Pueribacillus theae: one gene and its partner. The protein of the gene in region 1 interacts with the protein of each later gene in a pairwise test. Links are inferred from orthologs where the notes say so. Each region holds a gene or a part of one and is shown in the gene's direction. Other genes may lie near its edges.

Evidence for each region. The genes of interacting proteins can lie anywhere in the genome.
Region 2: the proteins of DCC39_RS08575 (region 1) and recJ interact in binary tests that used the Escherichia coli proteins (3 or more experiments, as listed by UniProt). The link is inferred for Pueribacillus theae from one-to-one orthologs.

The regions. Positions count from the first base shown.
Region 1 is NZ_QCZG01000014.1:69,220-74,196, reverse strand. Bases 919-3,918 are described here. They hold DCC39_RS08575 (DNA topoisomerase III), read left to right. Parts: upstream 919-1,323; coding sequence 1,324-3,513; downstream 3,514-3,918. Other genes in these bases: DCC39_RS08570 (metallophosphoesterase), read left to right, coding at 3,584-3,918; DCC39_RS08580 (fatty acid desaturase), read right to left, coding at 919-1,075. Outside these bases: more of DCC39_RS08580, read right to left, coding at 20-918; more of DCC39_RS08570, read left to right, coding at 3,919-4,330; shc (squalene--hopene cyclase), read right to left, coding at 4,322-4,977.
Region 2 is NZ_QCZG01000020.1:39,946-43,992, forward strand. What follows is about bases 989-4,047. They hold recJ (single-stranded-DNA-specific exonuclease RecJ), read left to right. Parts: upstream 989-1,371; coding sequence 1,372-3,723; downstream 3,724-4,047. Other genes in these bases: DCC39_RS10650 (LapA family protein), read left to right, coding at 989-1,306; DCC39_RS10660 (adenine phosphoribosyltransferase), read left to right, coding at 3,713-4,047. Outside these bases: protein translocase subunit SecDF, read left to right, coding at 1-965. UniProt on the Escherichia coli protein: Single-stranded-DNA-specific exonuclease.

The DNA.
Region 1 (4,977 bases):
TTGAATGGCTTTTTAGCGACTATTTATTACCTTGAAAACTTGTTTTTCCGGAAGCCAGCTGTATACTTTTTCTTTGTCGATTTAATAAGTGCTTCACTTCTTTAAAACTAACAAATTTTTTATTTTTCTCATCATACAAGCGGAAACGGATTGATTTTAAACTGGACCAAAGTGTAATGGTTGTCACTTGCTGTAAAAGCGGTGAAGTGTTATGCACTTTTTCCAAGTTATAATTAGGAACTCTAGGACTTAAATGATGCACATGATGGTAGCCGATATTACCTGTTAACCATTGCAAAACCTTTGAAAGCTTATAATACGAACTTCCATCGATCGCAGCTTTCACATAATTCCATTCATCTTTGTTTTCAAAATAGGAGTCTTCAAATTGATGCTGTACATAAAACAACCAAATGCCAAGTGAACCAGATATGAAAAGAATGGTCCCCTGTATGATTAAGAATGGCTGCCAGCCAATAAGCCATACTAGCAGCGCATAAATGGCAACAATGGAAACATTAATGATATGCGTATTAAGCTGCTCTTTTCGCTTCGCGTCTTTTCGATTCATCCGGTTTGAAACTAGAAATAAAAAGAACGGACCTAATCCAAACATGACAAATGGATTACGGTACATGCGATACGCCAGTCTTTGCCAAAATGATGCTGCTGCATACTCTTCAATCGTCATGACCCAAATATCCCCTGTTCCCCGTTTGTCTAAGTTACTATTCGTTGCGTGATGAATGGCGTGTTCGCGTTTCCATTTTTCATAAGGAAACAAGGTAAGGATCCCAAGCAGCGTACCAAGAATATTATTTGCTTTTTTACTATTTAAAAATGAATTATGCGTACAGTCATGAAAAATAATGAAACTACGAACGAGAAATCCAGCTGCGACAATAGCCAACGGTATCGTTAGCCAAATGGAGATTGTTAAGCTTTGATATGCAAACACCCAAAGAAGGAAAAACGGTGGAATGGTATTGAAAAGCTGCCTCATGCTTGATGTCGTATTCGATTTCTCATAAGGTGCAACACTTCGGCGTAATTGATTTGATTTGCCTTTATTCATCATATCCTCCAAACGTATGAAAAAGAGAGATCTCATGTTTGTTTTTATAATTTAAGGATACGGAAGATATGGCTGTTCCGTAAGACATAAACGTCAGGTGAAAAAGTATGACAAGTGTCATGAAAGTATGCAAAAAGTGCACTACCCACCACTTAAAACCTAAAGGTCTATAAAGATTTATAGCTTTAACGAGGAACATTTATATATCTATGTTATATTTGAACAAGGTTTTGAAAGGATGCGATTATATGGCAAAAAGTTTAGTACTAGCGGAAAAGCCTTCTGTCGCACGTGATATTGCACGTGTTCTGAATTGTAATAAAAAAGGAAATGGGTGTCTTGAAGGAAGTAAATATATCGTAACATGGGCGCTGGGACACTTAGTTACACTTGCTGACCCAGAAAGTTACGATGTGAAATATAAAACATGGAAATTAGAAGATTTACCTATGCTACCTGAGCGTTTGAAATTAACAGTAATGAAGAAGACTGGAAAACAATTTAACGCTGTTAAAAGCCAACTCACCCGAAAGGATGTTAATGAAATAATCGTGGCGACAGATGCAGGTCGTGAAGGTGAACTTGTAGCCCGATGGATAATTGCCAAGGCGAAGGTAAACAAGCCGATTAAGCGTTTATGGATTTCTTCTGTAACAGATAAAGCGATTAAAGAAGGTTTCAAAAATTTGAAGCCAGGAAAAGCTTATGAAAATTTATATCATGCTGCTGTTGCACGATCTGAAGCAGATTGGTATATCGGTTTGAATGCTACTCGTGCTCTTACAACACGCTTCAATGCACAACTAAATTGCGGGCGCGTTCAAACACCTACAGTAGCTATAATTGCAGCAAGAGAAGATGAAATTAAAAATTTCAAGCCACAAATATATTACGGCATCGAGGCACAAACAGATACGATTAAATTAACATGGCAAGATTCGAACGGTAATAGTCGTAGCTTCAACAAAGAAAAAATCGATGCGATTGTTAAATCACTTGGTCGTCAAGATGCTAAAATTGTGGCAATTGACCGTAAACCAAAAAAAATATTTGCCCCAGGGCTTTATGATTTAACAGAACTACAACGTGACGCAAATAAGTTTTTCGGCTATTCAGCAAAAGAAACATTAAATATTATGCAAAAACTGTATGAGCAACATAAAGTGTTAACGTATCCTCGTACAGATTCTCGATATATTTCAAGTGATATTGTTTCAACGATTCCTGAGCGCTTAAAAGCATGTGGTGTTGGCGAGTATCGATCAGCAGCTAATAAAATTTTAGCTAAGCCAATTAAAGCAAATAAATCGTTCGTTAATGACTCGAAATTAAGCGATCATCATGCAATTATCCCGACTGAAGGATATGTAAATTTCTCTGCTTTCACTGATAAAGAAAGAAAAATCTATGATTTAGTAGTAAAACGTTTCTTAGCAGTTTTATTTCCAGCACACGAATATGAACAATTAACGGTACAGGCTGAAATTGGTAGAGAAAAATTCATTGCTAAAGGTAAAACAGTAATCAATGCTGGTTGGAAAGAAGTTTACAAAAACCGATTTGATGATGAAGAATTAACAGACGATATAAAAGACCAATTATTGCCCAGCATTGAAAAAGGCGATGTATTAAAGACAAAGTTAGTCGCTCAGACATCGGGCCAAACAAAGCCACCTGCACGCTTTACAGAGGCTACTTTACTGTCCGCCATGGAGAACCCTACGAGGTATATGCAAACGAGTAATAAAGAGCTTGCAGATACCTTAAAATCAACTGGTGGATTAGGTACGGTTGCAACACGTGCAGATATTATTGACAAGTTATTCAATTCATTCTTAATTGAAAAACGTGGTGGTAAAGAAATTTATATCACATCAAAAGGCCGGCAGCTACTAGATTTAGTACCAAAGGAATTACGATCACCTGCAACAACAGCTGTGTGGGAGCAAAAGCTTGAGCTCATTGCAAAAGGCAAGTTGAAAAAAGATGTGTTCATTAATGAAATGAAAGAGCACACAAAAGAAATCGTTGCTGAAATTAAAGCAAGCAATAAAAAATACAAGCACGACAATATTTCACACAAACATTGTCCAGACTGTGGAAAACCAATGCTTGAAGTGAACGGTAAAAAAGGGAAAATGCTCGTGTGCCAAGATCGGGAATGTGGACATCGTAAAAATGTCTCCCGCATCACAAACGCCCGCTGTCCAAAATGCCATAAAAAACTGGAGCTGCATGGTGAAGGGGTTGGCCAAGTTTTTGTATGTAAATGTGGACACCGTGAAAAGTTATCTGCCTTTGAAGCTCGTCGTAAAAGAGAATCTGCCGGTAAAGTGGATAAACGCACTGTACAAAAGTATCTAAAGAACCAGCAGAAAGATGAAGAACCTCTGAATAATGCATTGGCAGAAGCATTAAAAAGGTTGAAATTTGATTAACTCCATGCTTAAGGGGCTAAAGTTGCCATTTGTTTCTCTATTTGTATTAGAATGATGGAAAGGGGGATGGATGATGACTGAGTGTGCATTTATTATCGGAGATGTTCACGGCTGTCTCAAGCAACTAGAACAGCTTTTAACATATTGGAATCCGGATTCAGAAAAATTATTTTTTATTGGGGATTTGATTGATCGAGGGGAAAATAGCCGTGGCGTTGTTCAATTGGCAATGAAACTCCGTAAGGAATACGGAGCTGTAGTGATCGGCGGCAATCATGAGGAAATGTTTCTTGAATGGCTTGATGCTCCTATTAATCATGCAACTTATTATTATCCAAGAGGAGGGAAAGCTACCATCTCTTCCTTCTTAGGTGAAGAGCGTTTCCATTCACTTTCCCATACCGATTTATCGAAAGCATTACAACATTTTTTCCCTGAAGAGATTACATTTCTGGAATCACTGCCAGATTATGTTGAACATGAGGGCTATCTTTTTGTCCATGCCGGCATCGATCCGCGCAGAAAAGATTGGCGTGACACCGAGAAAATGTTTTTTCGTTCCATTCGGGAACCATTCTATACAAAAGAAAACAAATCAGGAAAAATGATTATATTCGGGCATACACCAACGAGACGAATTCATCCTAACAAAAAAGATGACATTTGGATCTCACCATGCAAAACAAAGATTGATATTGATGGGGGAGCGGTTTTCGGCGGCATGCTGCACGGTCTTCATTTGAAGGAAAATGGCGAATATCAGCTACATTCAATAACCTCTAATCTTGAAGTGAGGGATCATACCTTCTTATTGTGAATCGCAAAATTTTTCTCTGTAATGGCTTAACGCTAAAAGCGGGAAAATGTATTCGTAGCTCGGATAATGGATATAAAATGCACCCGGGAGTCCTTGGCCTTTCGGATATGTTTGTGTCCAGTCATTTTTTCCCGCCGTATCTATTAAGTACTGGACACCGCGTTTGATTGGATCCGTTTCTTGATCCTCTGCCGCAATCAGGGCATCAAGCGCCCAAGCTGTATGGGTGCGCGTACTTTCTGTTAGCGGTACATATTCCTTTCTTATATCACTCAGGCAAGACTCTCCCCAGCCTCCGTCCTGCTGTTGAATGTGATGCAGCCACTTTATCGCTCTACGGATTTGGTGGTGATCCTTTCGTACCCCCACCGCCGTTAAACCCGTAACCGCAGACCAGGTGCCATATATGAAACAAATGCCCCAGCGGCCATACCATGAACCATCGTTTCTTTGATCCTTCAATAGCCACCTCACGCCGCGTTTTATAAAATGGTGATATTCATTTAAATGGGTAAAATTACCGAAAAACTCCAACGTCCTCCCCGTTAAATCGGCTGACGACGGATCAAGCATTGTTCCTTCATTTCCTTCAATCGGCAGCCAACTTAGGATCGCTTTATTTACATTCCTTTCAAAAGCAGGCCATC
Region 2 (4,047 bases), on another replicon or contig:
TATTCGGCGTTAAAAAAAGTGAAATTGTCAACCTTTCAAAAGGGGAAAAGCCTAAAGTAAACATCCGTTTTGATTTTGTAAAACACCGGAATAAATTTTTTGCGCTTTCTGTCATTCTGCTCATTCTTGGCGGAATAGCCCTTGGAATGTTCGGATTAAATCTCGGCACAGATTTTAAAAGCGGTTCGCGCGTTGATATTACAGGCGGCGAACCGATTGAAGAAAAAGTATTGTTAGACGAATTTAATAAATTGGGGCTGGAGCCTAACGAAGTGACGTTTGCTGGCGAAAACCGAGAAATGGCGGTAGCTCGTTTTTCGAGTGTTCTCTCACAGCAGGAAATCGCTGACATAAAAGAACAGTTCGCAAAAGACTTCGGAGCAGAAGCGAACATTAGCACCGTCTCTCCCCAGGTAGGCAGAGAACTCGCCAAAAATGCATTTATCTCACTTTTAATTGCGTTTTTAGGTATGATTATTTACGTTGCAGTCCGGTTTGAGTGGCGCATGGGACTGGCTGCAATTATTGGTCTCATACATGACGCGTTTTTCATGATTGCGATCTTTAGTTTATTGCGTTTGGAAGTTAACATTACTTTTATTGCCGCGGTCCTAACGATTGTTGGCTACTCGATAAATGATACGATCGTGACTTTTGATCGGATAAGAGAAAATATGCGTTTTGAAAAGAAAATAAAAACATTTGAAGAGATCGCTCACATCGTGAATAAAAGCTTAATCCAAACGCTGACACGCTCAATAAATACGGTGTTAACCGTCGTTTTTGCTGCTGCTGCGCTTGCGATATTTGGTAGCGAGGCGATTCGTCCTTTCTCCATTGCGCTCTTAATTGGGCTCGTGCTTGGCACATACTCATCCTTATTTATATCCGCACAGCTTTGGGCGATTTGGAAAGGAAGAGAGTTAAAGCGGAAACGCACAGCGCCGCGCGAAACAGAGGCATAGAGAATTGTTAAGGAGGAGAGAAGATGAAAGGCCAAATTGGTTTTATTCTAGCGTTGGTTTTTGCTGTCCTGATTGCCATCTTTGCTGTCTTAAATGTTGAGGCAGTTGAAGTGAATTACGGATTTGCAAAAACAGAATCACCTTTAGTGCTCCTCATATTAGGGTCTGTGTTAATGGGCGGCGTTATTGTTTCTCTCTTCGGCGCCGTCCGCATGTATCGACTAAAGCGCCAAGTGAAAGAACTTGAGAGAGAAAATGAATCATTAAAAACCAACAGCGGCACTAACTCAGCGGTTGTCCCAGATGAAGATTTTACGGAACAAAAAGAAAATGAAACTTAATCTGTTAATATCTATCGCCTCTTACCCATCTCTTGTATAATGAGAAAGGGTTAAGAGGTGATTTCATGTTAAAGGCAAAAACGAAATGGAGATTAAAAAAGGCATCCGAACAAGCTGTTTTTGATTTACAAAGCAAGCTGTCAATTAGTGAATTAACAGCAAAATTGCTTGTCACGCGAGGCATTGTCACGGAAGAAGATGCGAGAAATTTTTTGGATGTTGACGCAGCACAGTTTTATGATCCTTTTTTACTTGATGGAATGGACAAGACAGTTGCAAGAATAAAGCAGGCAGTAGAGAATCGAGAGAGGATTCTTATATTTGGTGACTATGACGCTGATGGGGTAACGAGCACATCTTTGCTTGTTTATACGCTAAGAAAATTGAAAGCGGATTTTTTTACATATATTCCGAACCGGTTTACAGAAGGATATGGGCCGAACGAAGCTGCCTTTCGCTGGGCAAAGCAGCAAGGAGTCAACTTGATTGTTACGGTTGATACAGGGATTTCCGCTGTTTATGAAGCTGAAGTGGCTTTGATGCTCGGCATCGATTTGGTCATTACTGACCATCACGAGCCTCCGCCGAAGCTCCCGGAAGCTTATGCCATCGTCAATCCAAAAAAGCCCGGCTGTTCTTATCCTTTTAAAGGGCTCGCCGGGGTTGGTGTTGCGTTTAAAGTGGCGCATGCCCTTTTAGGTGAATTGCCAAGAGATATGCTAGATTTGGCGGCGATTGGCACAGTTGCTGATTTAGTCCCGATGAAGGATGAAAATCGGAAAATTGTTTCAGAAGGCATAAAATTAATTGGTAAACGCAAAAAGCCCGGAATTGATGCGCTTCTGAAAGTGTCCGGCATACAAGGAAATGAAATCAATGAAGAACTAATTGGGTTCGCGATTGGGCCAAGATTGAATGCCGCAGGCAGGCTTGATTCGGCGGAACCTGCATTAAATCTACTAATCTCGGAAGATGAAGAAGAAGCTCAGATGTACGCAGAAGAAATTGATCGCCTAAATAAAGAAAGGCAAGAAATTGTCAATGTCATAACGAAGCAAGCAATGGAATTGGTAGAGAAACAAAACCAACTGGGTAGAGTCATTGTTGTAGCAGGAGAGGGCTGGAATTCCGGCATTGTCGGCATTGTCGCATCAAGGCTTGTTGAACGGTATTACCGCCCGGCGATCGTCCTGGCAATTGAACCGGAAACTGGTGAGGCGAAAGGTTCAGCAAGAAGCATCCCCGCTTTCGATTTATATGCAAATCTTTCTGAGTGCAGAGATATTTTGCCCCAATTCGGCGGGCATCAAATGGCGGCAGGCCTTACTATTGCAACAGAAGATATTGATGAATTAAGCCGTCGCCTTAACGAAAAAGCCCATCAACAATTAACGGAGGACGATTTTACACCGATATCGGAGATCGATGCTGTATGCCATATAGAGAATACAACAATTGACACCATTGAGGAAATAGCAAGGCTTCAACCTTTCGGTACGGACAACCCTGCGCCCAAATTTTTATTTGAAAACAAGCAGCTCTCCCAATTGAAAAAAATCGGCAGCAAGGAAAATCATCTGAAATTCCAATTAAAAGAAAATGGGGCAACGCTTGACGGGATTGGTTTTCATTTTGGCCACCTTTTTAATGAAATAAATCAAGGCTCGGCAGTGTCTGTTGTAGGAGAGCTATCGATAAATGAATGGAACGGTTTCAGGAAACCGCAGCTCATGTTGCTGGATATGAGTGTGAATGAATGGCAATTATTTGATTTAAGGGGAAAAAGAAAGATTCATAGCGAGCTTGGCAAACTACCGGCTGAGAACATTCAACTCGTTTATTTTAGGGAAGGCACGCTGGACGTTTTACAGTTAAACGATTGGAGGCAACATGCATATAATCCTATTAAGGATGAAGGCAGCTATGAACGGGAAAAGCCTTTCTTGTTCATTTTGGATTTGCCCTACGATTTGCAGCATTTCAAAGACTGGTATGAAACGACACAACCTGAACGCACGTATGTTGTTTTTTTCAATACGGAGAATCATTTTTTCGATTCAGTGCCATCGCGTGAACAATTTAAGTTTTATTATGCTTTTCTAATGAAACAAAAAACATTTTCGTTGCATCAAGCAGAGCGCTTAGCAAAGGCGAAGCGGCTGTCTATCGATTCGATTCACTTCATGTCAAAAGTGTTTTCAGAACTTAATTTTGTTACAATAAAGAAGGATAATGTTTCATTCGTCACAAAACCGCTTAAAAGAGATTTGGCAGAATCAGAAACGTACACCCAAAAGTTAAAAATGATTGAGATTGAAAAGGCATTATTATACTCATCTTACGAAGAACTTAAATCCTTTTTGAAAAAAATAAACCATTGTTCATTTACTGAGGGGGCAAAAATTAATGGATTATAAGCCTTATATTACGATTATTAATGATTATCCAGAAAAGGGTGTTAAATTTAAGGATATTACGACATTGATGCAAAATGGAGAAGTGTATAAACAAGCGATTAACGATATTGTCCGTTATGCAAAAGACAAACAAGTTGATCTTATTGTGGGGCCTGAGGCGAGAGGATTCATCTTTGGCTGCCCTGTCGCATACGAACTCGGTGTAGGCTTTGCTCCTGTGAGGAAAGCCGGAAAGCTGCCAAGAGAAGTGGTTAGCGTTGATTACGGCCTTGAATATGGAAAAGGTGTGCTTACCATGCATAAAGATGCCATCAAGCCAGGCCA